Regions from separate parts of the Streptomyces sp. NPDC043952 genome, predicted to be linked through region 1. Evidence: riboswitches for the same ligand, from Rfam matches in the RefSeq annotation. Region 1 holds a riboswitch; each other region holds the start of a gene.
The links. A riboswitch is a leader RNA that binds a small molecule or an ion and turns the genes downstream of it on or off. The one in region 1 is predicted to bind cobalamin.

Region 1 (7,029 bases):
CAGGGGTCGGGGCGGTAGACGGTGCGGGTGACCCGCCGGCCGCCGAGTCGCAGGCCCGCGACGCACAGGACGGCTCCGGCGGCCATCGCTGGCAGCCCGAGGAGTGCCGGCGCGGTGGCGTCGAGGAGCCCGTACGCCCCCGCGCACAGGCCGCACATGCCCAGCAGCATCAGTGCACCGGTGATGCGGCGGGAGCGGCGGGTGGCAGTGCCCGCCCGGCCGTATCCGCGCGAGTCCATGGCGGCGGCCAGCCGCAGGGAGCGTTCGAGGGCATCCTCCAAGACGGGCACCACGATGCCGCGCAACGCCTTCATTCCTCGCGTGCGTGCCGCCCGCAGCTTCTTCGCGCGGGCCACGCGTTGCACGCTCTGCACGAGTTGCGGCGCCACACTGATCGCGACGGTGACCGCCACTCCGAGTTCGTACAGGGCTCCGGGCAGCACTCGCAGGGCACGCTTGGGGTTGGCGAGGGTGTTGGCGGCGCCGATGCAGCACATCATGCAGGCCAGCCTCAGCCCGTCGGTGGCCGAGGACAGCAGTGCCTCCAGCGACACCGGACCGCCGATCTTGATGCCCGCGTACCAGTCGGGGGTGGGGATGTGCGGCAGGGAGAAGAGGAAGTGGTCATGCGGCGTGATGCCGGTGGCGAAGACGGCGCGGAAGACGACGCGGATCGTCACGACCGTCAGGGCGAGGTAGAGGTAGTACTTGAAGCCTCGCGCCCACGGTGCTTCGGTGCGCCGGGCCGTGACGACGTAGCCGAGGACGGCAAGTACCAGGAACAGCAGCAGCGGGTTGTCGGTACGGCTGACGGCGGTGGCCAGGGCGAGGGCCCACACCCACCAGGCCACGGGATGCAGCGTGCGGGGGAGGCGCCGGCCGCCGCCGTCGGGCACCGCGGCGACCGGCGACGCCTCCATGGTCGTACGGGCCACCGGCGTCACTCGGTACGTCGACGCCGGTACGCCACGTACCCGGCGGCGCCGCCGATCAGGACCACGAGGCCGGCGCCGGTGGCGACGGGTACGAGCGAGCCGGAGTCGTGCTTGGCATCGGCGGCGGGCTCGGCGTCGATCACCCGGGTGCCCGCGCCGGTGCTCGACGCGGTGGGCGACGGGCTGGTGGGGGTGGCCGTGGGCGACGGTGTCGGGCTCGGGGACTTGCTGGGCTTCGGCTTCTTCGATTTGTGTGACGGCACCGGGGAAGGTGCCTTCGGCTGCCGCTCGGGAGCCGGGCCGGTGTCCACGTCCGGCGGCAGCGACGGCGCCTTGTGGGTGGACTGGGGCTTTCCCGCGTCGCCCTGTGGCTTGGTGTTGTGAGCGCGCAGCTGGTCCGGGGTGATCTTCGGGCGGCCTTCGGTGCCCTGGATGTTGGTGCCGCCGAAGATCCACAGGTCGACGCTGCCGGGTCTGGGCTTGTACAGCATCGCGCCCAGCTGGCTGTAGCTCCAGTCCCGGGCTCCCGGGTCGGCGTGCCAGTACGACCAGTAGGCGGAGGCCGGCGGGGTGAGCACGCAGTCGTCCTGGGTGGGCGTCGGGTACTGCCTGCCGCTCTTGTAGCCGCTGTAGCCGATGCGGCAGATGAACGCCGGGCCGTCGTGACCGGTGCCGGTGGTCCTCCAGCCGCCCTGGTTGAGCAGCTCGTAGCCTGTCGTCGGTGTCGTGCCGCAGGAACGCAGGATCGGGCCGCCCCAGTGACTGAAGTCGACGGCGAGGACGACGCCGGAGGTGGTGGTGCAGCGGCCCATGGGCTGCGGGTCGGCGGAGGCCGGGGTGCCGGTCGCCGCGACCGCCGCGCTCGTCAGGCCGAGCGCGGCGAGCATGCGCAGGAGACGGGCGCCTTTCATCGTCCGCTCCCTGTGGGCGTGCGACGGCGGGCGACGATCACCGTGCGCCAGCCGGCGAGCACCAGCACGACGGCGATCGCGGCGAGGGCGCCGGCCTGGGCACCGGTGGAAGCGAGGACTCCGCCCCCGCCACCTCCGTCCGTGGTCGCCCCGCCGTCGCCGCCGCCGGACTGACCCGTGGTCACGATGTCCGGAGCACTGCTGCTGGGGCTCGGCGTGGGCTGCGGGGCCGTGCCGGTCAGGCTGCGCTCCAGCTTGCCGAAGGAGATGCCGGTGGCGCCGCCGACGGCCTGGGTGGACGCGCGCAGGTCGGAGCCGCGCTGACCTCCCTTCGCGACGTTGAAGCCACCGTCGGCGTTCTGCTGGGAGGCGAGGAACTTACGCGCCTTGGTGATCTTCGCCGCGTACTTGCCGGCGTCCAGGGACAGCGCCTGCACGGCGAGGGCGGCGGAGTTCACCGAGTCGCCCGCGGCGCCCGGGAAGCCGCCGTCGCTCAGCTGCTCGGACGCGATCCAGGCCAGCGCCTTGTCGACGGCCTTGTCGGCCTTGGTGCCGCCCGCCAGGTCGAGCGTCATGGCGGCGATGGCGGTGGAGTCCACGTCGGAGTCCTGCGTGGACGGGATCAGGCTCGGCCAGGCGCCGCTGGGCTGCTGGAGGCTCTCCAGGTAGGCGATCGACTGCTTGGCCGCCGCCTTCTCACCCGCTCGCAGCTGCGCCATCACGGCCAGGGACTGGGCGAAGACGGAAGGTGCGTACCGGTAGGCGCCCTTGGCGGCGCAGGAACGGTCGGGGGCCGTGCTCGGCTTGGTGCAGACGGCCTTCGCGAGCGCGGCGATGAGGTCGTGCCCCGCGAAGTGGCGGGGGTCGCGGTGGACGGCCTCGGCGAGCAGCGCGGTCTTGCCGATGGAGCCGCCCGCCGCGTACGGCGTGCCGATGCCGGTCCAGTCGTCGACCGTGCGGCCCTCGCCGTCCTTGCCGCGATGGTCGAGGAAGTCGACGATGCCGCGCAGCTTGGCGTTGTTCAGGCCGGTGGCGGCGAGAGCGTAGGCGCCGTCGATGGTGAGTCCGAAGTCCGCCCGGGCCGAGCCGCCACCGGCGGTGTAGTACTGGCCCTGCTTGAGGTTGGCCGCCTTGGTGAGGTAGGCGACGCCCTTCTTCAGATCCGGTCCCGTGCCCGGAGCGGGGGCGCTCGGTGAGCCGGTGGGCTTGGTCGGCGGCGTGGACGGAGGCACGGGCTTCTTCGTCGTGAGGGTGACCAGGTTTGTGCCCGCACCGGCGAGGACGGCCGGCGGAGTGGCGTAGACGGCCGGGTCGGTGTCGCTCTCCTCGAAGCCGAAGCCGCCGTCCTTGAGCTGGTGCCGGGACAGCCAGCCGGTGGCCGCGTCCGCGCGCCGGGTGTCACCGAGGGCGCGGAGGGCCTGTGCGGCGTACGCGGTCGCGGTGACGCTGCCGGTGGTGGAGCCCGTGTAGCCGGGGAAGGCACCGTCCGCTCGCTGTGCCTTGGTCAGGTAGGTGCGGGCACTGGTCACTGCGGCGTCGTGACCGCCGGCCTTGTGCAGCACCAGGACGACGAGGCCGGTGGTGGCGGGGTCCCCGTCGCAGTACTCGCCGGGGCGGATGAGGATGCTGGTGATACCGCCGTCCTTGCACTGGAGCTGCGTGAGGCGGTCGACGGTCGTGTCCGGGGGCGTCACTCCGGCGCGCAGCAGGGCCAGTACGGACAGGGCCTGGCCCTCGGTGTACGACGCGGACCGGAAGTCTCCCTTGGCGGTGCAGCCCGGGGTCGCGTCACCGGATTCGGGGCCCGCCGCGCACACGTTCTTCGTGAGGACGTCGATGAGGTCTCGCCCGCCGAAGGCACGCGGATCGCGTTCGGTGACCTCGGCGAGGAGCGCGAGGCGGGCAACGGCGGTGGCGTCCGGCGCCTGGTCGGCGCCGCTCGGGTAGCCGAAGTCACCGACGTGGACGGCGAGGAATTCGGTGACCTTGTCGAGCGCGGCGCTCTTGCCGTCCACTGCGGCGAGCGCGTAGGCGGTGTCGGCGGTCAGCGAGTAGTTCGGTGTGGTGGCGCCGTCGTCGACGATGCGTTCGCCGTCGATCAGGCGGCCCTTGAGCCAGGTTGCGGCGGCTTTCAGGTCGACCTTGCCAGGGGCGCCGGTGGGTGTGCCGCCCGGGTCGGGTGTGTGGGTTTCGCCGGCGCGTACGTCGTCGGGGGTGAAGGTGGGCTCGCCCGTCGTGCCCCCGACGTCCGTGCCGCCGTAGACCCAGGCGTCGACGTCGCCGTCCTTGAGTTTGCGGTCCATGGCGCCGTACTGACTGTAGGTCCATTCGTCCTGGCCGGGTGACGCGGTCCAGTACGACCAGTACGCCGTGGCCTGCGGGGTCAGGACGCAGGCTTCCTTGTCCGGGGTCGGGTACTGCGTACCGGAGTTGAAGGCGCCGTAGCCGATGCGGCAGATGAAGGCGGGGCCGTCGTGCTGGGTGCCGGTGGTGGTGAATCCGGCGTCGTGCAGCAGGTCGTAGCCGGTGGTGGGCGTGGTGTCGCAGCCGCGCTCGACCTTGCCGCCGAACGGCCCGAAGTCGACGGCTACCACGGCGCCCTTGGTCGCGGTGCAGTCACCGACGCCGTCCGCTGCGGCGGGTGTCGTCGTGAGGAAGGTCACGCAGGCGGCCAGCAGGACGAACAGGGCCGACGCGAGCGACACCACCCGTCGTGGGCCCGCGTCCGCGGTCCCGATTCTTCGCTTCCCCGTTCCCACCACGGCCCCCTCGCGCCTGCCGGAGCGGACGCGGACGTGGCAGAGGGCCTCCGTCGGACGGGAGGTCCCCGGCAGCCGGAGGCTGGTCGCACCACGCCGTAGTCCACGACGGCGTCTGTTGCTGATGAACACGCTCCAGGCATTCCGGCTCGCCCGGCGGTACCGGGCCTACGGTTGCGGGTCAGCGCCGGACTTCGACCGGCTTTCCCTGGAACTCCTTGCGTATCAGCGGGATTTGAGCACACGTCACAGAAACCGTCAAGACCGCCCCTGGACCGGCCCGGGTGAGCGGTGGCGGCCTGAATGCGGGTCGGGTACCGTCCCGGACTGCCGAGTGGGGGAACCCGGTGGGAGTCCGGGGCTGACGCGCAGCGGTGTGGGACGGCAGGGGCCGACCCGAGCCCGAATGCCCAAGCGGTGAAGCACTGTTGGAAGCCGGTCCACGCGTTCCGGACGGCGGCCACACCCGCTGCTCCGCAGGCCACCGTCGGCCCGGCACCGGGTCCGGCCGGCGTCCTCCATCCAAGGAGCAGGCCATGCCCCGTTCGCTGTCCTACCGTCGCCCCGCCCTCACCGCTGCCGCCGCACTCGGCGCGTTCGCGCTCACCACACTGCCCGCGGCGGCGACCTCCACGCCGGCGCAGATCGCCACGTCGAAGACGAACGGCGTCGCCTACCTCAAGTCGCTCCAGGCGGCGGACGGTTCGTACGCCGGCTCCGGACTGTCCAACGAGTGGGCGTTCAGCGCGCTCGCCTCGGCCGGGACCGCCGCTGTGGACGTGACGCCCGGCGGCGACACGAGCAAGAACGCGAGAACCGTCTACCGCAACCTGCTCTCGACCGCCGGCTGGCCGTCCGCCTCCCCCGTGGTCACCGACTACGAGCGCGCCACGCTGAACGCCTACGCCGCCGGCATCGACCCCTCCCGCGTGTCCGCCTCCCGCAACCTGATCGCCGACATCTACGGCTACTGGCAGACCTCCGAGCCCGGCTACTTCGGCCCTTCGTCGAACTTCAACGGCACCGTGTTCGCCGCTCTCGCCCTGAACGGCGCCAAGACGCAGTCGGGACAGGCCCGCATTCCGCAGGCACTGCGTGACGCCGTCGTGACCCGCCTCCGGGCCAACCAGCACAACGACGGCGGCTGGAACTACAGCAAGGCCGAAGGCAACCCCAGTCAGCTCTCCGCAGCGAGCGACATCGACATGACCGGGGCGGCGATGGCCGCCCTGTGTGTGTCGGGCGTACCGAACACCGACACGGACATCGTGCAGGCCAAGGCGTTCCTGAGGAGCAAGCTGGTGCCGAACAGCGGTGCCTTCAACGCCATGTTCGGCGTCAACACCGACTCCAACGGATGGGCTGTGTCCGGTCTGAACGCCTGCGGCATCGACCCGCAGACCGGCGACTTCCGCACCTCCATGGGCAAGACGCCGGTGGACTTCCTGATCGCCCAGCAGTTCAACCCGGGTGGCGGATTCAAGTACCTGCCCTCCGACACCTCACCGACGGCGTACTCGTCGATCGACGGGCTGCGGTCCGTGGCCGGCGGCGGCTTCACGGCCGCCCCGCCGGTTCCCACGACGCCGGGTGCGCCCCAGTGGGTGAGCCAGTCCTCCCTCACCTCCGGTACGGCCACGAAGCTGGGGCTCACCGTGGACGACGGCGCGGGCAACCTGAAGGTGTGCTCCGTCGCGCTCACGCCGACCGGCTCGACCACCACGCTGGGCGCCGTCCTCGACGCGGCCACGAGCGCCGCCACGCCGTCCGGCTGCGTCACGAGCGTCACCCCGTCCTCCGGCACCGGCACCATCACCGCCGTCAACGGCAAGGCCAACAGCGGATCCAACACGTGGAAGGTCAGCATCGACGGCTCCGCGTTCACCTCCGCCACGCGAAGCACGGTTGTCGGCGTCGGTGACACGATCGCGGTGCGCTGGGGCGCCTGACGGCAGCCCTGTCGGGCGCGGCGGGACCTAGAGTCGGGGTATGCGCATCGTCTCCCTGCTGCCCGCCGCGACCGACATCGTCGCCGAGCTCGGACTTGCGGACCAGCTGGTCGGCCGCACCCACGAGTGCGACTGGCCACCGCGCGAGGTGGCATCGGTACCCGTGGTGACCGGAGCAGACCTGGATCAGGACGCGCTCACCAGCAGGGAGATCTCAGACGCCGTCGGCGGCTCGGCGCACTCGGGCTCGTCGCTGTACACGCTCGGCACAGAGGCGCTCGCGGCTCTGCGCCCCGACGTGATCCTCACGCAGGACCTGTGTGATGTGTGCGCCGTGTCGTACGAGAAGGTCAGCCGGGCGGTGCGGCTGCTGGACGCCGACACCCGGGTCCTCAGCCTGGAGCCCCGCACCCTCGACGACGTGCTGGACTGCCTGGTCACCGTGGGTGAGCTGCTCGGCGTGCGGGAGTGCGCG
Region 2 (7,029 bases), on a different contig from region 1:
CTACGCGGTCCGCCGCCTCCCGGAGACGGAGGCGTGTCCGGGAACGGGCCCGCTGCCGGGAGCACGGGAGCGGGGCTTCTCGGCGAAGGAGGGGTACTTCTGAGCAGGGGACACCACCCGGACTACAGGCGTACGACGACGAGGGCGACGTCGTCCCGGCCGCCGCCGGCCACGCCGAGACGGGCCAGCACGGTGTCGGCCGGCCGCTCGGGCCCGAGGCGGCCGCACTCGGCGAGGACATCCCGCAGCCGGTTCAGACCGGTGTCGATGTCCTCCTCACGGCGCTCGATGAGCCCGTCGGTGTAGAGCACCAGCGTGTCGGCCGGCTTGTAGGAGGCTGGCCTGCGGGCGGGGCACATGCTGCGGTCGCGCGCCTGGTCCAGCAGCTCGGTCGTACTGTTGCCCTGCACCAGCACCGGGGGCGGGTGCCCGGCGTTGCTGTAGGTGATCAGCCGGCTCCGCCGGTCTCCGGTGGCCTTGACCGCGGTGGTGCCCAGCGCGTCGTCGATCGACCGGGCGTACAGCCCCAGCACCTCCAGAGCCTGCGCGGGGCGCGCCAGGGCGCGCACGGCCGCCGACAGGGCGCTGCGCAGCATGCCCATGACCGCGGCGGCCTGGAGGCCGTGCCCGATGACGTCGCCCACCGCCAGCGCCAACTGCTCTCGTGCCCGCTGCCGCCGGTGACCTGCCCCCAACCTAGGCCGTGCCCGCCCGGTCTGCGTCACCCGCCCGGCCGCCGCCGGCGGGCGCGGGGCCGCTGGGGCAAGGGATCAGCACGAGGTGTTGTAGTCCGGTTCGGGGCAGGCGGGGAGGGACCAGGGCGACCAGGTCCCGTCGGTGGAACGCGTACGGTGCCAGGGGCTGCCGTCGGTGCCCGTGACGACGATGGAGAACACCCAGCCGCCGTCGCTCACGCCCCAGATGGAGACGCCGCTCCCGGCGATGCCGCCCATGGACTGCCACCCGTGCCAACTGCCGTCGGACCGGCTCCAGTTCGTCCACACCGCCTGGTCGGTGCCGATGATGAAGATCTGCCTCGTGCCGTTCGGGAGCGCCTCGGACGCCACGGGGTAGCCGCAGTCGTAAGGCGTGCCCATGTACGTGCAGCCGGCCGCCTGGGCCGGGGCGGCGGCGACACCGAGCCCGCCCACGGCGAGGGCGGCGGCGACGAGCGCGGCCTTGATCTTGTTCATGTCCGGTTCCTTCACGTGCGTCGAGGTCCCTCACCCCCTCCAGGTCAGGGGGGCCGGGGAGCGGTCTTCGGGCCGGCGGCGTCGGAACTGCCGCGCCCTCACCGCCCTGAGGAAGTCGACCACGACGGCATCCGCCGGACCATGCGGAAGCACCGGCAGAACTGCCGTACGGCCAATTCCGCCTGCGCCCGCCGGTTGCCTCCCCGCGGCCGGCGGCGGACGGACGCTGACGCCGGGTCAGCCGGCGCGCTCGCCGGTCCAGCCGTTGGCGAGCAGGTCGAAGATCCGGCCGAGGGCGGCGTCGGGGTCGCGGGACCCGCGGACGAGAACGGGCGCCTCCAGCGCGAAGTGGGCCAGCGCCCGGCAGCCCGGATCGTCGGCGGGCAGCCCGGCGTCCTCGGCGATCGCCGCGGCCAGGACGTGCTCGTGCCGCAGCCACATCCTGCGGGCGTACTCGCGCAGCGCCGGGGTGGTGTCGACCAGGCGCAGGAAGTCGTCGAACCGGGGGTCGGCATGGACCCGCCGGGAGGTTTCGCCCAGCAGCATCTGGTGCAGGGCCCCCGGTACGGACTGCCCGGCGGGACGCTCGCGGACCGCCGCGACCAGGGCCGCCTCCCGGTCCACGTCCTGGTCGAAGACCAGCGCCTCCTTGCCGTCGGGGAAGTGCTTGAACAGCGTCGTCACGGAGACGTCGGCCGCGTCGGCGATCTCCCGCACCCCGACCTCGTCGTAGCCCCGCTCGGAGAACAGGCGCAGTGCCGCGTCGGCGAGGGCCTGGCGGGTGGCTGCCTTCTTGCGCTCTCGGCGCCCCATCTCGGTCACGCCGACACTTTACCGCGTTCATGGACCCGCTTCGAAAGTTTAGCTGTTACGCTTTTTTAGCGGTTGCACCCAGACGGGTGCTGTCGCGACGCGTTCGCGACCCGCGCCACCCGAGGAAGAGGTCCCGATGACGAACAGCACCCCCCGGATCTGCGTGATCGGCGGCGGGCCCGCCGGTCTGACCTGCGCCCGCGTCCTGCAAGGGCACGGCATCGAGGTCACCGTGTACGACGCCGACGACGCCGTGGACTCCCGCGACACCGGCGGCACGCTCGACCTGCACGCCGACTCCGGGCAGATCGCCCTTGAGGACGCCGGGCTGCTCGACGCCTTCATGGCACAGGCCCGGCCGGAGGGGCAGGCCGGCACCCGCCGCGACCACCACGGCACGGTGCTGGCGGAGTTCACCCCCGAACCCGGCGACGCGGCCGCGCCGGAGATCGACCGCGGCCGGCTGCGCCGCATGATGTACGACCACCTGCGGCCCGGCACCGTCCGCTGGGGCCACCGGCTCGTCGGCGTGACCCCGCGCGGCGACGGCGGGCACCGCCTGGAGTTCGCGGACGGCACCACCACGGAGGCCGACCTGGTGGTCGGCGCCGACGGGGCGTGGTCGAAGGTCCGCCCCCTGGTCAGCGACGCCACCCCGCAGCACCTCGGGGTCTGCTTCCTGGACGCCCGGTATGACGATGTCGATTCCCGCCACCCCGAGGTCGCCGGGATCGTCGGCGCCGGCCACATGTTCTCCAACGACAACGACGGCCGCGCGGTGATCCTCCAGCGCAACGGCGACGGCGTGGTCCGCGGCTACATCGCGTTCCGCGCGGCACCGGACTGGCACGCCGGGGCGGGCGTGGACCTCACCGACCGGGAGAGCATCCGCGCCCATCTCGTTCGGGAATTCGGGCACTGGTCGCAGGCCATGCGCGCGCTGATCGTCCGCAACGACGGCGACTACGTGCCGCGGGCCTTCTGGGCTTTGCCCGCCCCGCTCACCTGGGAACACGTCCCCGGCGTCACCCTGATCGGCGACGCGGCCCACCTGATGGCGCCCTTCGGCGGCCACGGCGCCAACCTCGCGATGCTGGACGGCGCGGAACTCGCGCACGCCGTCAGCCGCGCGGTCGGCCCCGACCCTGCCGCCACCCTGGACGAGGCGGTCGCCCGCTACGAGTCGGACATGTTCGCCCGCTCCGGAGACCTCGCCGTGAACTCGAACGAGGCCCTGGTGCAGTTCTTCACCACCACCGACGAGCCGGACCTGCCCCCGGACCCGGAGCAGGAACACCGGGACTACCTCGCCCGCGCGGAGTCCTACCGGCGGGAGCGTGCCCAGCGGGCGGGCGAACACACCGGCGCGTGAACGCCCGTCCGGCAACCGCCCGCCGGCTCCCGTAGGGCTCGCTGCTTCGCTGGTCAGGCTCCTCGCGCCCGAGAGGGCTTGCCCTTGGCGAACAGCAACGCGTCGAAGATCCCGGTCAGTTCCTTGCCGGACTCGCTCTCGCACAGCGCGAGGAACTGCCCGGTGCTGGCGCGCCCAGGTGTGGAGTATGCGGAAGAGGGCCTCGTCGCCGACGGCCCTGCGTACCTGGTGCAGGACCATGGCACCGCGTCCGTAGACGGGCGGGTCGGACACCCGTCAGCGAGGGGATGGCCGTCTACGCGGATTGGCTCTGGGAGGAGAAGCGGGGCGGCAGGAGTACCGACGAGATCTTCGAGGCCTCCCGCCCTTGTCCCGCTCCGCGATCGGCTCGCCGTTGCTCACCACGTCGTAGAAGTCGCCGTCCGCGCCCCTGGGCACGGTGACCCGGATGTCGTACATGGCCTTGTCCGAGGGGTGGTGATTGCCGGGGAACCAGGTCATGGAGCCGGTCGGCTCGCCCAGGGCGGCCGAGCCGTCGTCGGTCTCGATCCAGCCTTCGAGCCCTCCGACGTCGCCCTCGACCGCTCGCGGTCACCACCAACTCGTTTCCAGATCGGGCGGCTTGGGCCCTCGCCCCTTGCACCGTGGCGGTCCGTACCCGCAGGCCCGACAGGTCGAGGTCGAAGCGGCTCAGGTTCTGCGTGGCCCGAGCCGTGATGACCGCAGCGCCCTTCAAGTGGTTGCCGTCCGGCGTGTAGTCCAGCGTCAGTCCGCCGCAGGAGCCCAGTCGGACCGGGAGCGCGAGGCGGCCGACCGGGGCCGGTGGTCCATCGTGGTGCGAGGTCGCATCTCGTGTCTCCCGTCGGTCGATTGCGGCATGCGAGAGGTCAGAAAGCCTGAAACAAGCCATGATTTTCCCAAGGTTAGTAAAAGTTTTTCCGCCTTCGCCGAATCGCCAGGGCGTGCCCGAAAGCGGTGTCGGTCCCGCGCAAAAATGTGATCTTGGATACCTGAACGACCGTGCGGTTGTGCGGGGATGGGTGGTCGGTCCTACGGTGGGCGGGCCGTGGTGTTCGGGAAGACCGGTGACAACCCTTCGCGGGGTTCAGGCCGGAGCGGCCCTCGCCACTGTGATCGGGGAGTATCCGTCCCAGTTGTGCATGGTCACTGTCCGCCGCCCGGCGGACGGGAAGGCCGGGACGGACACGCGCACACCCGTAAGCCAGGAGACCGGCCACGGCACTTCACGAAGAGATCCACGAGGTGCTGGAGCGTGACCGTATGACCCTGCCCACAGAGTCGACCCGTTTTCGTTGGCGGCGCGAGGACACCGTCCGTACCGCCGGACTGCTGATGGTGATCGCCGCCCTGCATGCCGTCGCGTTCGGCATCCTGTTCCTGCTGGTCGTACCGGGCCACTACGAGGTCGGATCCAAGGCGTTCGGGATCGGCCTCGGCGTGACCGCGTACACGCTGGGCATGCGGCACGCCTTCGACGCCGACCACATCGCCGCGATCGACAACACCACCCGCAAGCTGATGGCCGACGGCAAGCGGCCGGTATCGGTCGGCTTCTGGTTCGCGCTCGGCCACTCCAGCGTGGTGGTCGTCATGGCGGCCCTGGTCGCGGGCGGCACACAGCTCGCCGGCACCCTGCTCGACGACAACTCCCGTACCCACCAGACCCTCGGCGTCGTCGGCACCACCGTCTCCGGGACCTTCCTCTACCTCATCGCGGCGCTCAACCTCGTGGCGCTCGCGGGCATCCTGCGGGTCTTCCGGGCGATGCGAGCGGGCACGTACGACGAGGCCGCCCTCGAACAGCACCTGGACTCGCGGGGGTTCATGAACCGGTTCCTGGGCCGCGCCACCAAGTCGATCACCCGGCCCGGCCAGATGTTCCCGCTGGGCTTCCTGTTCGGTGTCGGCTTCGACACGGCGACCGAGGTCACCCTGATGGTGATGGCGGGCAGCGGTGCCGCGGCCGGGCTTCCGTGGTACGCGATCCTGTGCCTGCCGCTGCTGTTCGCGGCGGGGATGAGCCTGTTCGACACGCTCGACGGCACCTTCATGAACTTCGCCTACCAGTGGGCGTTCTCCAACCCGGTGCGCAAGGTGTTCTACAACCTCACCATCACCGGCCTGTCCATCGCGGTCGCCTTCCTGATCGGCACCATCGAACTGGTCGGGGTGCTGCACGAGAAGCTCGATCTGAGCGACGCGGTGACCGGCTGGATCGCCGGGCTCGACCTGGACAACGTGGGGTACGTCATCGTCGGCCTGTTCGTGGTCGTCTGGGCGGCGGCGCTGGCGTACTGGCGGCTGGCCAGAGTGGAGCAGAGGTGGGCGGGCCGGCTCGGCGACGGTGGCTGACACCCGGCGGAGCGGGAGCCTCGGCCGCGGTGGGCCTCGGTGTCGCCGTTGACGGGTGCGCAGCGTCAGCCGGTACCGGTGGTCGGCGGAGCGCGCGGCCGGAACGCCCACGGCGGAGCGGCCGTTGACGGTGCGCGCGTCCGTCGCGTACAGCGGGGCGTCCGCCGGCAGGGTGACCCGCACGGAGCCATTGCGGGTCACCAGGCGCCGGCGGGCCCCCTTCGTGCCCGAGTCCTGCACGGCGACGTCACCGGGAGACGGCCGCCGTCCGCGAGGGCGGCCGTCTCGGACGCCCCTCCGCGTGCGCTGCGCGCGGCTCCGGGCAGCGGCAGCTCACCGCCGCCGTGATCACAGGCCGTCAGCGCGAGAAGCGGCAGTTGCGCGCAGCCGGCCCACGTCACGCGGCCGATACGACGTGACGTGGGCCCGGAACCCGGACGGCTCGGTCGGCTCGGTCGGCTCGGTCGGCTCCATGCAGACGTCATGCGATGCGGGTGCCCGCCGGGACCGGGTGCCGTGCACATCGCCCGGTCCCGATGAGGCCGTCGGGTGAACGTCGTCCCCTCGTACCTCGCACCCCTCTCCCGTTTCCGGCACCGGACACCGACCCGCCCGCCACCACCGGCGTTCTCGTCACCAGCGGGGGCAGGAGCAAGGCCGTGCCGGTTCTTCCATGCCCGGCGCGCACGATGCCCGGCTCGCACGGCCGGTCGGTGAGGACGGAGGGGCAGGTCTTGTTCGAGGACTTCGAGACCAGGCGGGTCGAGACGGAGGAAGCGTCGGTCTTCGTGCGCCACGGCGGAAAAGGACCGCCCGTGGTGCTGCTGCACGGCCACCCCCGGACCTCCGCGACCTGGCATCGCGTCGCCCCGCTCCTCGTCCGGAGCGGTTTCACCGTCGTCTGCCCCGACCTGCGGGGATACGGCCGCTCCAGCGGACCGGTGCCCACCGCCGACCACGCCGGATACGCCAAGCGAGCCGTCGCCGGTGACGTGGTGGAGGTGATGCGTGCCCTCGGCCACGCCCGGTTCGCGCTCGCCGGGCACGACCGCGGCGGCGCCGTCGCGCTGCGGCTCGCCCTCGATCACCCGCACGCGGTCTCGCGGGTGGCGTTCCTCGACTGCCTGCCGATCACCGAGCACCTCTCCCGCATCACGGCGACGTTCGCCACGCAGTGGTGGCACTGGTTCTTCTTCGCCCAGCCGGACATCCCCGAACGCGTCATCAACGCCGACCCGGACAGCTGGTACCGCGGCGATCCCCGGAGGATGGGACAGG
Region 3 (7,029 bases), on a different contig from region 1:
GACGCGGTGCGTCTCCTCGCCCAGCGTGCGCGTCTTCACCTGGTCCGGCACGGCCGAATCGCCCACGTACGCCTCGGGGTTGGCCCCCGTCAGGTGCCGCACCATGGCGACCATGCCGCCGTGGTACTGGAAGTAGTCGTCGGCGTCCGCGATGTCATGCTCTCTCGTGTCGACGTTCTTCGCCGCCACCGCGATCCGCTTGAACGCCGTCTCCATGTCCCCGCGCGCCGCCCGCCCGTCCAGGCCCCTGCCGTACGCGTAGCCGCCCCACACCGCGTACACCTCGGCGAGGTCCGCGTCCGAGCGCCAGTTCCGCGCGTCGATCAGCGGCAGCAGCCCCGCGCCGTACGCGCCCGGCTTGGAGCCGAAGATGCGGGCCGTGGCCCGGCGCCGGTCGCCGTGCCCGGCGCTGTCCTCGTCCACGTGCGCCCGTACGTAGTTGGCCTCGGCCGGCTCGTCCAGCTCGGCCACCGCGCGCACCGCGTCGTCGATCAGCCCGACCACGTGCGGGAACGCGTCCCGGAAGAAGCCGGAGATGCGGACCGTGACGTCGATGCGCGGGCGCCCCAGCTCGGCCGGCGGGATCACCTCGAAGCCGGTCACCCGGCGCGAGGCGTCGTCCCAGACCGGACGGCAGCCCAGCAGCGCCAGGATCTCGGCGATGTCGTCGCCCTGGGTGCGCATCGCGGACGTGCCCCAGACCGTCAGGCCGACGGACTTCGGGTACGCGCCGGTGTCGGCCAGATACCGCTGCACCAGCGAGTCCGCGAGCGACTGCCCGACCTCCCAGCTCAGCCGGGACGGGATCGCCTTGGGGTCGACGGAGTAGAAGTTACGGCCGGTCGGCAGCACGTTCACCAGGCCGCGGGTCGGCGAACCGGACGGGCCCGCCGGGACGTAACCGCCGTCCAGCGCCCGCAGGATGTGCCCGATCTCGTCCGTGGTGCGCGCGAGCCGGGGCACGACCTCGTCGCAGGCGAACTCCAGCACGGCCACCGCGTCCGGGAGTTCGACACCGCCGAGCACGCCCCGTACGACGCCCCGCACCGCCTCGCGCGCCCAGTCGCGCGCCTCCATGCCCTCCGCGATCCGCCGGCACAGCCCCTCCAGCAGATCGATCGCGTCGGCGGCCGTCCGCGCCGGCCCCGCCACCAGGTCCGTCAGCTCCACCGGCACCTTCACGGGCGCGCCCGGCCCGGCCAGCAACTCCTTCTCCACCAGCCCGAAATGTTCGGCGAGAGCGGCCCGCAGGCCGGGCAGCGCATTCGCCCGGCCGCCCCACACCTGGGAGGCGCGCAGCACGGCGAGGACGAGGTTGACGCGGGGCTCGCCGACCGGGCCGCCGCCGAGGATGTGCAGCCCGTCGCGGATCTGCACGTCCTTGATCTCGCACAGATAGCCGTCGATGTGCATCACGAACTCGTCGAACGCCTCGTCGTCCGGCTGCTCGTCCACATGCAGGTCGTGGTGGAGCTCGGCGGCCTTGACCAGGGTCCAGATCTGGGCGCGGACGGCCGGCGCCTTCGCCGGGTCGAGGTCGGAGACGAGCGCGTACTCGTCCAGCAGCTGTTCCAGCTTGGCGAGGTCGCCGTAGGTGTCGGCGCGGGCCATCGGCGGCACCAGGTGGTCCACCACGGTGGCGTGCCCGCGCCGCTTGGCCTGGGTGCCCTCGCCGGGGTCGTTGACGATGAACGGGTAGATCAGCGGGAGTTCGCCGAGCACCGCGTCCGGCGCGCAGCCGCGGGACAGGCCGAGGCCCTTGCCCGGCAGCCACTCCATGGTGCCGTGCTTGCCCATGTGCACGATCGCGTCCGCGCCGAAGCTGTGCTCCAGCCAGCGGTAGGCCGCCAGGTAGTGGTGGGAGGGCGGCATGTCGGGGTCGTGGTAGATCGCGATCGGGTTCTCGCCGAAGCCGCGCGGCGGCTGGATCATCACGACCACGTTGCCGAACCGAAGGGAGGCGAGCACGATGTCGTCGCCGTCCACGTACAGGTTGCCCGGCGGCTCGCCCCACGCCTCGGTCATCGCCTCCCGCAGCTCGGGGTCGAGCCTCTCGAACCAGGCCCGGTAGTCGGCCAGCGGCACCCGCGCGGGCGCGGCGGCCAGCTGCTCCTCGGTCAGCCACTCCACGTCGTGCCCGCCGGCCTCGATCAGCCGGTGGATCAACTCGTCGCCGCCGGAGGGGTATTCGGTCAGCGAGTACCCGGCGTCCCGCAGCGCGTCCAGCACCCGGACCGCCGACGCGGGCGTGTCCAGGCCGACCGCGTTGCCGACGCGGGAGTGCTTCGTCGGGTACGCGGTGAAGACGAGGGCGACGCGTTTGGCGGCGTTCGGCTTGTACCCGAGGCGCGCGTGGCGCACGGCGATCCCGGCGACCCGCGCGGCCCGCTCGGGGTCGGCGACGTACACCGGGACCTCGTCGGGGCCCTGCTCCTTGAAGGAGAACGGCACGGTGATCAGTCGGCCGTCGAACTCCGGGATGGCGACCTGCATCGCCGCGTCCATGGGGGAGAGCGCGGCGTCCGACGCGTCCCACGCGGCGCGCGAGGAGGTGAGGCAGAGCCCTTGCAGCACAGGGATGTCGAGATCCGCGAGGGCGCCGATGTCCCAGGCTTCCTCGTCGCCGCCCGCCGACGCCTCGGAGGCGTGTGTGCCGCCGGCCGCGAGCACGGTGGCCACCAGCGCGTCGGCCCGGCCCAGCAGCTCGTACAGCCCGGCGTCCGCGCCGCGCAGCGAGCCGCAGTACACCGGGAGGGCGTTGGCGCCCTGAGCCTCGATCGCCGCGCACAGGGTGTCCACGAAGGCGGTGTTGCCGCTGAGTTCATGGGCCCGGTAGAACAGCACGCCCACCGTCGGGCGGCCGTCCTGGATCTCGTAGGCGCCGTGGACGCCGTACTCCGGCATCCGGCGCGGCTCCTCGAAGCCCTCGCCGGTCAGCAGCACGGTGTCGGACAGGAACCGGGACAGCTCCCGCAGATTGTCCGGGCCGCCCTCGACCAGGTAGCGCAGCGCCTCCGCCACCACCCCGGCGGGCACGGTCGACTCGGCCATCAGCTCCGCGTCCGGCACCGTCTCGCCGCCCAGCAGCACCGCCGGGACACCGGACGCCTTCAGCGCGGCCAGCCCGTCCTCCCAGGCGCGCTTGCCGCCGAGGAGGCGTACGACGGCGAGGTCGGCGCCGGCCAGCAGCCGCGGCAGCTCCCCGGCGACGTCGACGCGGGTGGGGTTGCCGATCAGATAGCCGGCGCCACACGCCCGCGCCGCCAGCAGATCGGTGTCGGCGGTGGACAACAACAACACTGTGCTCATGCGGGCGCTCCCGGTGGGATGAAGGGCAGTCCTTGCGGCGCGCCGGACTCGATGAGCCGCCACAGCGCGTCCGTGTCCGCGTGCTGTTCGATCAGGTCGCCGAGCCGGTCGAGCTGCTTCTCACGCAGCGCGGCGAAGGAGGTGTCCGGCGCGGGCACGAAGCGGCGGCCCGCGGCGGCGGCCACCTCGCGCAGGAAGGCCCGGCGGAAGCCGTCCGACTCCAGTGCGCCGTGCCAGTGGGTGCCCCAGGTGGTGCCCACCCGGCAGCCGTCCAGGAAGGCTTCGCCGCCGTCGATCCGGGCGACGCCGTGGTGGATCTCGTAGCCCTCGACCGGTTCGCCGAGGGCCTGCCCACGGGGGCGGGCGAGGGTCTTCTCGCGGGCGAAGCGCACCCGCACGGGCAGCAGTCCGAGTCCGGTGACCGCCCCGGCCCGCGACTCGACCTCGTCCTCGATGTGCTCGCCGAGGATCTGGAAGCCGCCGCAGATGCCGAGCACGGGCCGGTGTTCGGCGGCCCTGCGGGCGAGCGCGCCGGCGAGGCCGCGCTCGCGCAGCCACCGCAGCGCCCGGACCGTGCCGCGGGTGCCGGGGACGACGGCCAGATCGGCGTCGGCCAGCTCCTCCGGGCGGTCCACGAAGCGCACCACGACGCCGGGTTCGGCGGCCAGCGCGTCCACGTCCGTGAAGTTGGACATCAGCGGGATCGCGCAGACGGCGACGCGCAGCACGTCCGCGCCGAGCGGGGGAGCTGTGGCCGACTCGCGCACCGCGCCCCGCAGCGAGACGCGCAGGCCGTCCTCCTCGTCGATGCCGAGACCGTGCTGGAAGGGCAGCACGCCGTACGCCGGGCGCCCGGTGAGGCCCTTGAGCATGTCCAGGCCCGGTTCCAGCAGCGAGACATCGCCGCGGAACTTGTTCACCAGGAACCCGGCGACCAGTTCCTGGTCCTCGGGCGAGAGCAGGGCGAGGGTGCCGAAGAAGGAGGCGAAGACGCCGCCGCGGTCGATGTCGCCGACGACGAGCACGGGCAGCCGGGCGCCGCGCGCGATGCCCATGTTGACGATGTCGGTGCGGCGCAGATTGATCTCGGCCGGGCTGCCCGCGCCCTCGCAGATCACCGCGTCGTACTGCCCGCGCAGCTCGGCCAGGCAGTCCAAAACCGTTCCCAGCAGCCGCTGTTGGCGCCCGCCGTGGTAGCCGCGCGCGCTCAGCTCGCCCACCGGCCTGCCCAGCAGCACCACCTGGCTGCTCTGTTCGCCGCCCGGCTTGAGCAGCACCGGGTTCATCAGCGCGGTCGGTTCGATCCGGCAGGCCTGGGCCTGCATGGCCTGGGCGCGCCCGATCTCGGCGCCCTCGCGGGTGACGAAGGAGTTCAGGGACATGTTCTGCGCCTTGAACGGCGCGACCTTCACGCCCTGGCGCACCAGCCACCGGCAGATCCCGGCCGTCACGACGCTCTTGCCTGCGTCGGAGGTGGTGCCGGCGACGAGGAGACCACCGTTCACTTCCCGCGTCCCTTCAGCCCGTTGACGAGGTGGCGCGCGGCGAGTGTGGTGCCGAGCGCGAGCAGGCCGACGCGGCGGGAGAGCCGTACCGCGCGCTCGATGTCGGGGACCCGGACGGCCCGCCCCGTGACGCCGTTGAGCACGGGACGGTGCTCGGTCCGGCCGCCGTAGGAGAGGGTGCCGCCCAGGCGCACACCGAGGGCGCCCGCGAAAGCGGCCTCCACGGGACCGGCGTTGGGGCTCGGATGCCGGCGGGCGTCCGCGCGCCAGGCCCGTACGGCGCCGCGCGGATCGGGTCCGGCCGCGGCGGCGAGTACGGCGGTCAGCCGGGCCCCCGGCCAGCCGGCCACGTCGTCCAGGCGCGCGGACGCCCAGCCGAAGCGGCGGTACCTGGGGGACTTGTGACCCGACATCGCGTCCAGGGTGTTGACGGCCCGGAAGCCGAGCAGCCCCGGCACCCCGGCGGCCGCGCCCCACACCAGGGCGCCCACGACCGCGTCGGAGGTGTTCTCGGCGACCGACTCGACCACGGCCCGCGCGATCCCGTCGGCGTCCAGCGCCTGCGGGTCCCGGCCGCACAGGTGCGGCAGCCGGGCGCGGGCCGCCTCGACGTCCCCGGCCGCGAGGGCGCGGCCGATCGCCCGCGCCTCGCGGGCGAGGGAGGTGCCGCCGACGACGGACCAGGCGGCCGCGGCGGTCAGGGCGACGGCGGCGGTGGGGGAGGGGCGGGCGACGCGTGCGGCCAGCGCTCCGAGCGCGACGGCGCCACCGGCGCACACGGTGGTGTGCAGGGCGCCCCAGCCGCGGTGGTCGTGCCACAACGCGCCTTCCACGGCGGCGGCCGCACGCCCGAACGCGGCGACCGGATGCCCGCGGCGGGGATCGCCGAGGAGGAGGTCGCCGAGGAGTCCGGCGGCGGCGCCGTACGCGTAACTGCGATCGGCGGCCATCGGCTCAGCCGGCCGTGGGCACCGCGACAGTGGTCCTGGTACTGGTCGTTCGGCAGCCGAGCATGGCGATGTGTCCTCACTCAGGGTGTCCGCGCCCTGGTTCGACGTGATCCGGCGGCGAGAGTTCCTGGCTCTCCGGGGGTTCTTCCCCGGTGACAGTGGCGGGACCGCGCCGGATTCGCACCGGCTTCCTCTCCTGCTGCCGTAGATGGCGTGGGCAGTCCACCATGCGCCCGGAACGGCCGTCAACTTGCCGTTGACCTGCGGGAGTGTGCAGATCCCCACACCGCGCGGGGTGGCCGGGCATGCCGAAGGCTCCCCTGCCGCGGGTGGCGGAGGGGAGCCTGGGGGACTGCCGGGGTGGTGCGGGCCGTGACACCTTCGAGGTCAGGGCCCTTTCGGTGCCAGGACGCTTTCGGTGTCAGGGCGCTGCGGGGCCCTGACGGCTCAGGACTTGGAGACGATCAGGAGGATGCCGTACGCCACCGCCGCCGCGCAGGCCGCGAAGCAGACGTAGGCGCCGGTGACGGCGAGCGTGGCGGAGCCGCCCTCGGCCGCGGCCTTCTCGCGCCGGGCCAGGCCGTTGATGCCGAGGGTGAACAGGACCACCAGGCCCACCGTGAAGGCGAGGCTGACGCCGAAGACGGAGCCGATGGCCGCCCAGTCGATCTTCATGGGGTTGCTTCCTTGGTGAACGGGCTGGGGGTCAGACGGTGGCGGCCGGCGGGACGGCGGAGGCCGTCTGCTCGGCGGCCGGGACCGGCGCGGGGGCGGGGATGGTGGCCGTCAGGTCGTCGGCGATCGAGCCGGCGGGCGGCGGGGTCACCGCGGCGATGGCGGTGGTCACCACGCCGGACGGCTCCGCGGCCGGCTCGGCGACCACGTTGGTGTGGTCGATGACCTCGCGCCGGGACAGCTTGTAGATCCAGGCGCTCGCGGCGACCAGGAAGACGGCGACCGCGGCGGTGCCCCCGTCACCGAGTTCGGTGACGGCCTCGGCGCCCGCGCCGACCAGCGCGGCGGCCGGCAGGGTGAGCACCCAGGCGACGGTCATCCGGGTCGCGGTGGACCAGCGGACCACACCGCCCTTGCGGCCGAGGCCCGCACCCATCACCGCGCCGGAGACGACGTGGGTGGTGGAGAGGGAGAAGCCGAGGTGGGAGGAGGCCAGGATGGCGGTCGCGGCGCTGGTCTGCGCGGCGAAGCCCTGACGGGGCTCCAGATCGGTCAGGCCCGTGCCCATCGTGCGGATGATGCGCCAGCCG
Region 4 (7,029 bases), on a different contig from region 1:
TGTGCGGTCCCGGTCGGCCGAAGGCCGAGGAGCCGGGGCAGTCAGGGCAGAGAGCGCCGGTTCCTCGATCCGCCTTCCTGTGCGGGGAAGGCGGGGCTTGTTCGCTTCGCGCTGTCCGCTCGCGTACCGCGTCGTACGCACCGTCCGGACAGTCGCTTCGATTGTGGACTAGACCATGGGGCATGTCCATGCCCTTGCGGGCGGGCGCGGCCCATGGCACTCGATGCCACGCAGCCTAGCCCGCCGGGGCCGACCATGGGGACAGAAGGCCTCGGAAATTCCGTGACCCCGCGCACCGGCGCCATCGGCGCGGGGGGCCCGCTCTGCTAGATTGGTCTAAACCACATAGACGCACGAGCCCTCTCCAGAACGGCAGGTCCAGCGTGGAAGTTGTCATCGTTCCGGACGCCGCGGCGGGTGGCGAGCTGATCGCCGAGGCCATGGCACAGCTGCTGCGCCGCAAGCCCGACGCCCTGCTCGGCGTCGCCACCGGCTCCACCCCGCTGCCCGTCTACCAGGCGCTCGCGGCCAAGGTGCGCTCCGGCGCCGTGGACACCGCGCGGGCCCGGATAGCCCAGCTCGACGAATACGTGGGGCTGCCCGCCGAGCACCCCGAGTCCTACCGTTCGGTGCTGCGCCGCGAGGTGCTGGAGCCGCTCGGCATCGCCATGGACTCCTTCCTCGGCCCCGACGGCACGGCCGAGGACGTCCAGGCGGCGTGCGCGGCGTACGACCGCGCGCTCGCCGCGGCCGGCGGGGTGGACCTCCAGCTGCTCGGAATCGGCACCGACGGGCACATCGGGTTCAACGAGCCCTGCTCCTCGCTCGCCTCCCGCACCCGGATCAAGACCCTGACCGAGCAGACCCGCGTGGACAACGCGCGCTTCTTCGACGGCGAGATCGAGCAGGTCCCGCACCACGTCATCACCCAGGGCATCGGCACCATCCTGGAGGCCCGGCACCTGGTGCTGCTCGCGACCGGCGAGGGCAAGGCGGACGCGGTGGCGGCGACCGTGGAGGGGCCGGTGGCGGCCGTGTGCCCGGCCTCGGCGCTCCAGCTGCACCCGCACGCCACCGTCGTCGTGGACGAGGCGGCCGCCTCCAAGCTGAAGCTGGCGGACTACTTCCGGCACACGTACGCGAACAAGCCGCGCTGGCAGGGGATCTAGGAGGCCGGGCCCTGCCCCCCGTCGGGCCCCCTGTTGGACTAGACCAGCTCGGGCCCCGGCGGTATACAGAGGGGATCACGGAGCGCGCGGGTGGAGTCCTGACGCGGCAAGCCGTGCCACGATGTGAGCCGTGGCCGATGGGGATGTCGGTCGCTTTCGGCATCCGGAGCCGGGAAGGCAGAGCATGAGCACCGACGTCAGCAGTGCGGAGAACGAGGCCGGCACGACCGTCCGTACCGCGCGCGTGCCGAAGTACTACCGCCTGAAGAAGCACCTGCTCGACATGACGCAGACGCAGGCTCCGGGCACCCCGGTCCCGCCGGAGCGCACGCTGGCCGCGGAGTTCGACACCTCCCGCACCACCGTCCGCCAGGCGCTCCAGGAGCTGGTGGTGGAGGGCCGCCTGGAGCGCATCCAGGGCAAGGGCACCTTCGTCGCCAAGCCCAAGGTCTCCCAGGCGCTCCAGCTCACCTCCTACACCGAGGACATGCGCGCCCAGGGCCTGGAGCCGACCTCGCAGCTGCTGGACGTCGGCTACATCACCGCCGACGACCGGCTCGCCGAACTGCTCGACATCTCCGCCGGCGGGCGGGTGCTGCGCATCGAGCGGCTGCGCATGGCCAACGGCGAGCCCATGGCCATAGAGACCACCCACCTGTCCGCCAAGCGCTTCCCCGCGCTGCGCCGTTCGCTGGTGAAGTACACGTCCCTCTACACCGCGCTCGCCGAGGTGTACGACGTCCACCTCGCCGAGGCCGAGGAGACCATCGAGACCTCGCTGGCCACCCCGCGCGAGGCCGGTCTGCTCGGCACCGACGTCGGGCTGCCGATGCTGATGCTCTCCCGGCACTCGCTGGACCGCGAGGGCCTTCCGGTGGAGTGGGTGCGCTCGGTGTACCGGGGCGACCGGTACAAGTTCGTCGCCCGGCTCAAGCGCCCGGTGGACTAGGGCCCGGTGGACCAGGGCCCGCAGGGGTCTTCGCCGAATCGATATACCGACCTGCGGACAGGGTCTTCCTCTGCCGCGACACCGTCACCTAGATTGCCTGCTCATTACACAGGTGATCTACGAGGGGACGGAGCCGCAGCATGTCTGAAACGCCCGAAGTGAGACCACCGGTGGTGACACCGCTGCGCGTGGTCATCGGCATCTGTCTGGTCGCGCCGTTCGTGGCGATGCTGTGGGTCGGCTCGTACGCGAAGACGGACCCGGCGTTCATCGGGGTCCCGTTCTTCTACTGGTACCAGATGGCCTGGGTGCTGATCTCCACCGCCCTCACCATGCTCGCGTACAAGCTCTGGCAGCACGACCAGCGCTCCCGCCGTGCCGCGCAGGGGGGTGCCGCGAAGTGAAGACCGGAGTCAACGGCGTCGCGCTCGGCGTCTTCATCTTCTTCTTCCTGGCCGTCACGGTCCTGGGCTTCCTCGCCGCGCGCTGGCGCCGCGCCGAGAACGAGCACACGCTGGACGAATGGGGCCTCGGCGGACGGTCGTTCGGCACCTGGATCACCTGGTTCCTGCTCGGCGGCGACCTGTACACGGCGTACACCTTCGTGGCCGTACCGGCGGCGGTCTACGCGGCGGGCGCGTCCGGCTTCTTCGCGGTGCCGTACACGATCCTGGTGTACCCGCTGATCTTCACCTTCCTGCCGCGGCTGTGGTCGGTCTCGCACCGCCACGGGTACGTCACCACCTCCGACTTCGTGCGCGGCCGGTTCGGCTCGAAGGGGCTGTCGCTCGCGGTGGCGGTGACCGGCATCCTGGCGACGATGCCGTACATCGCGCTCCAGCTCGTCGGCATCCAGGCGGTGCTGGACGTGATGGGCGTCGGCGGCGGCGACGACACCAACGCGTTCGTGAGGGACCTGCCGCTGCTGATCGCGTTCGCGGTGCTCGCGGCGTACACGTACTCCTCGGGGCTGCGGGCGCCCGCGCTGATCGCGTTCGTCAAGGACGCGCTGATCTACATCGTGATCGGTGTGGCGATCATCTACATCCCGATCAAACTGGGCGGATTCGACGACGTCTTCGCCAAGGCGGCCCACGCGTTCAGCCAGGTCAACCCGGCCACCGGCAAGCCGCGCGGGGCGCTCGCGCCGCCGCCCGCCGGGCAGTGGACGTACGCCACGCTGGCGCTCGGTTCCGCGCTCGCGCTGTTCATGTACCCGCACTCGATCACCGCGACGCTCTCCTCCAAGAGCCGCAACGTGATCCGCCGCAACACCACGATCCTGCCGCTGTACTCCCTGATGCTCGGCCTGCTGGCGCTGCTGGGCTTCATGGCGATCGCGGCCGGGGTGAAGGTCACCAACGGGCAGCTGGCGATCCCGCAGCTGTTCGAGGACATGTTCCCGGACTGGTTCACCGGCGTGGCGTTCGCGGCGATCGGCATCGGCGCGCTGGTGCCGGCGGCGATCATGTCGATCGCGGCGGCGAACCTGTTCACCCGCAACATCTACAAGGACTTCATCAAGCCGGACGCCACGCCGAAGCAGGAGGCGCAGGTCTCCAAGTTCGTGTCGCTGCTGGTGAAGGTCGGCGCGCTGGTCTTCGTGCTCGGCATGGACAAGACGGTCGCCATCAACTTCCAGCTGCTCGGCGGCATCTGGATCCTGCAGACCTTCCCGGCCCTGGTCGGCGGCCTGTTCACCCGCTGGTTCCACCGCTGGGCGCTGCTCGCGGGCTGGGCGGTCGGCATGGTCTACGGCACCCTCGCCGCGTACGGTGTCGCCTCGCCGACCCAGAAGCACTTCGGCGGCTCCGCCGACGACATTCCGGGCATCGGCCAGATCGGCTACATCGGCATGACGGCGTTCGTGCTCAACGTCCTCGTCACGGTGGTGCTGACCGTCGTCCTGAAGGCCGTGAAGGCCCCCGAGGGCGTCGACGAGACCCGTCCCGAGGACTACACGGCGGACGCGGGCGATCCGGGCGTCCAGGTGGAACTGCCGCCGGCGACGGCGGGCAGCGCGCACTAGAGCACCCCGCGGCGGGCCACCGGAAATCATGTGTCCCGGTGGCCCGTTGTCGTCCACACTCACCGGCATGGACATCCTGATCCGTACCGCCGACCCGACCGAGTACGACGCCCTCGGGGCGATCACCGCCGACGCCTATCTGGACGACGGCCTCCTGGACTTCGGCGCCGACGACCCTTACCTCCACGAGCTCAGGAACGTGGCCAAGAGAGCGGCCGCGGCCACCGTCCTCGTGGCCGTCCGGGGCGACGCCCTCCTCGGCGGGGTCACCTTCGTGCCGTCCCCCGGCCCCATGGCCGACATCGCCCGCCCCGGCGAGGCCGAGATCCGCATGCTGGCGGTGGACAAGGCGGCCCGCGGCCGGGGGGCCGGCGAGGCGCTGGTGCGGGCCTGCGCCGAGCGGGCGCGCGCCGTCGGGGGCTGCCGCGCGATCGTGCTCTCCACGCAGCCGACCATGCGCGGCGCCCACCGCATCTACGAGCGGCTGGGCTTCATACGCACGCCCGAGCGGGACTGGCAGCCCCTCCCGGAGCTGACGGACCTCACTCTGCTCACCTACCAGTTGACGCTCTGAGATCGGCGACGACACAACATCTGGGGGTGGCACGACGACCCGGCACTAGATGTATGCTCATGGTCGCTGTCGTCGCAGGGGAATCCGGTGCGAATCCGGAACTGTCCCGCAACGGTGTACTTGTGCGCATCCGCGCACAGGAGTCAGTCCGAGGACCTGCCGGCAGCGCACCCGGCCCACCGGTCCGGGTGCTCTGAGACGTCCGGGCCTCGTGGAGTGGGCCGGTGGACGCGACGCCGTGTGCGCTCGTGGCTGCCCCCTGCCCTCCGCCAGGCCCCGTGCCGAGCGAGGGAGAGCCCCACGTGACCATCGCGCCAGCCGAACCGGCTTCAGCCCAGGGCCTGGAGAACGACGGTCCCGGTGCCGCACTGCTGCGGACCCTGACCGAGCTGACCGGGGACCTCCCCGACGCCGATCCCGGCCGGGTCGCGGCCGCCGCGCTGCGCGGCCGCTCGGCCCACGCCGACGAGGCGGAGCTGCGCGAACTCGCGACCGAGGCCGCGGCCGGCCTGATCTCCGAGGACCCCGCGTACTCGCGGCTCGCCGCCCGGCTGCTGACCCTCGCCATCCGCGCCGAGGCCGCCTCGCAGGGCGTGACGTCGTTCACCGAGTCGGTCGCCGTCGGGCACCGCGAGGGGCTCATCGCCGACCGGACCGCCGAGTTCGTGCGCCTGCACGCCGCCCGGCTGGACCAGCTCGTCGACCGGGCCGCCGACGACCGCTTCGGCTACTTCGGCCTGCGCACCCTGCACAGCCGCTACCTGCTGCGCCACCCGATCACCCGCCAGGTCATCGAGACCCCCCAGCACTTCATGCTCCGCGTCGCCGCCGGCCTCGCCGAGGACGACTCGGCACGCTCCGTGGACGAAGTGGCCGCGCTCTACCGGCTGATGAGCCGGCTCGACTACCTGCCCTCCTCCCCCACGCTGTTCAACTCCGGCACCCGGCACCCCCAGATGTCGTCCTGCTACCTCCTCGACTCCCCGCTGGACGAGCTGGACTCCATCTACGACCGCTACCACCAGGTCGCCCGGCTCTCCAAGCACGCGGGCGGCATCGGTCTGTCGTACTCCCGTATCCGCGCCCGCGGTTCGCTGATCCGCGGCACCAACGGGCACTCCAACGGCATCGTGCCGTTCCTGAAGACCCTGGACGCCTCGGTGGCCGCGGTGAACCAGGGCGGCCGGCGCAAGGGCGCGGCGGCGGTGTACCTGGAGACCTGGCACTCCGACATCGAGGAGTTCCTGGAGCTGCGGGACAACACCGGTGAGGACGCCCGCCGTACGCACAACCTGAACCTGGCGCACTGGGTGCCGGACGAGTTCATGCGCCGGGTCAACGCCGACGAGCAGTGGTCGCTGTTCTCCCCGGCGGACGTGCCCGAGCTGGTGGACCTGTACGGCGCGGAGTTCGACGCCGCCTACCGCGCGGCGGAGCGCAAGGGCCTGGCGAAGAAGACCATGCCGGCCCGTGAGCTGTACGGCCGCATGATGCGCACCCTCGCGCAGACCGGCCAGGGCTGGATGACGTTCAAGGACGCCGCCAACCGCACCGCCAACCAGACCGCCGAGCCGGGCCAGGTCATCCACTCCTCCAACCTCTGCACGGAGATCCTGGAGGTCACCAGCGACGGCGAGACGGCGGTCTGCAACCTGGGCTCCGTCAACCTCGGCGCGTTCGTGGCCGACGGGGACATCGACTGGGAGCGGCTCGACGAGACCGTCCGCACGGCCGTCACCTTCCTCGACCGCGTGGTGGACATCAACTTCTACCCGACCGAGCAGGCGGGCCGCTCCAACGCCAGGTGGCGCCCGGTGGGCCTCGGCGCGATGGGCCTCCAGGACGTCTTCTTCAAGCTGCGGCTGCCCTTCGACTCGCCCGAGGCGAAGGCGCTGTCCACCCGGATCGCCGAGCGGATCATGCTCGCCGCGTACGAGGCCTCCGCCGACCTCGCCGAGCGCAGCGGCCCGCTGCCGGCCTGGGAGCAGACCCGTACCGCGCGCGGTGTGCTGCACCCCGACCACTACGGCGTCCAGGAGACGTGGCCCGAGCGCTGGGCGGCGCTGCGGACCCGGATCGCGCGGGTGGGCCTGCGCAACTCGCTGCTGCTGGCCATCGCGCCGACGGCCACCATCGCCTCCATCGCGGGCGTCTACGAGTGCATCGAGCCGCAGGTGTCCAACCTGTTCAAGCGCGAGACGCTGTCCGGTGAGTTCCTCCAGGTCAACTCGTACCTGGTGCAGGACCTGAAGGAGCTGGGCGTCTGGGACGCGCGCACCCGCGAGGCGCTGCGCGAGTCCAACGGCTC

Region 2: another riboswitch for cobalamin. It lies ahead of nicT (Nickel transporter NicT); the one in region 1 lies ahead of AC069R_RS25745 (prenyltransferase/squalene oxidase repeat-containing protein).
Region 3: another riboswitch for cobalamin. It lies ahead of AC069R_RS22190 (cobalamin biosynthesis protein); the one in region 1 lies ahead of AC069R_RS25745 (prenyltransferase/squalene oxidase repeat-containing protein).
Region 4: another riboswitch for cobalamin. It lies ahead of AC069R_RS26860 (ribonucleoside-diphosphate reductase subunit alpha); the one in region 1 lies ahead of AC069R_RS25745 (prenyltransferase/squalene oxidase repeat-containing protein).

The regions. Positions count from the first base shown of each region.
Region 1 covers NZ_JBWKES010000027.1:75,423-82,451, forward strand. Annotated here, with positions in the region: gene AC069R_RS25730 (energy-coupling factor transporter transmembrane component T) at 1-920, opposite strand, end outside; gene AC069R_RS25735 (hypothetical protein) at 941-1,846, opposite strand; gene AC069R_RS25740 (prenyltransferase/squalene oxidase repeat-containing protein) at 1,843-4,551, opposite strand; cobalamin riboswitch at 4,906-5,039, shown strand; gene AC069R_RS25745 (prenyltransferase/squalene oxidase repeat-containing protein) at 5,142-6,554, shown strand; gene AC069R_RS25750 (cobalamin-binding protein) at 6,595-7,029, shown strand, end outside.
Region 2 covers NZ_JBWKES010000020.1:36,945-43,973, reverse strand. Annotated here, with positions in the region: gene AC069R_RS22670 (PP2C family protein-serine/threonine phosphatase) at 1-103, shown strand, start outside; gene AC069R_RS22665 (PP2C family protein-serine/threonine phosphatase) at 123-656, opposite strand; gene AC069R_RS22660 (DUF8189 domain-containing protein) at 771-1,193, opposite strand; gene AC069R_RS22655 (TetR/AcrR family transcriptional regulator) at 1,431-2,006, opposite strand; gene AC069R_RS22650 (FAD-dependent oxidoreductase) at 2,143-3,378, shown strand; partial or broken gene AC069R_RS22645 (hypothetical protein) at 3,736-4,288, opposite strand; cobalamin riboswitch at 4,429-4,631, shown strand; gene nicT (Nickel transporter NicT) at 4,660-5,751, shown strand; gene AC069R_RS22635 (alpha/beta fold hydrolase) at 6,486-7,029, shown strand, end outside.
Region 3 covers NZ_JBWKES010000019.1:87,567-94,595, forward strand. Annotated here, with positions in the region: gene cobN (cobaltochelatase subunit CobN) at 1-3,309, opposite strand, end outside; gene AC069R_RS22185 (cobyric acid synthase) at 3,306-4,814, opposite strand; gene AC069R_RS22190 (cobalamin biosynthesis protein) at 4,811-5,764, opposite strand; cobalamin riboswitch at 5,864-6,006, opposite strand; gene AC069R_RS22195 (hypothetical protein) at 6,212-6,439, opposite strand; gene AC069R_RS22200 (inorganic phosphate transporter) at 6,471-7,029, opposite strand, start outside.
Region 4 covers NZ_JBWKES010000030.1:64,070-71,098, reverse strand. Annotated here, with positions in the region: gene nagB (glucosamine-6-phosphate deaminase) at 384-1,169, shown strand; gene AC069R_RS26880 (GntR family transcriptional regulator) at 1,354-2,118, shown strand; gene AC069R_RS26875 (DUF3311 domain-containing protein) at 2,259-2,522, shown strand; gene mctP (monocarboxylate uptake permease MctP) at 2,519-4,147, shown strand; gene AC069R_RS26865 (GNAT family N-acetyltransferase) at 4,215-4,721, shown strand; cobalamin riboswitch at 4,765-4,899, shown strand; gene AC069R_RS26860 (ribonucleoside-diphosphate reductase subunit alpha) at 5,024-7,029, shown strand, end outside.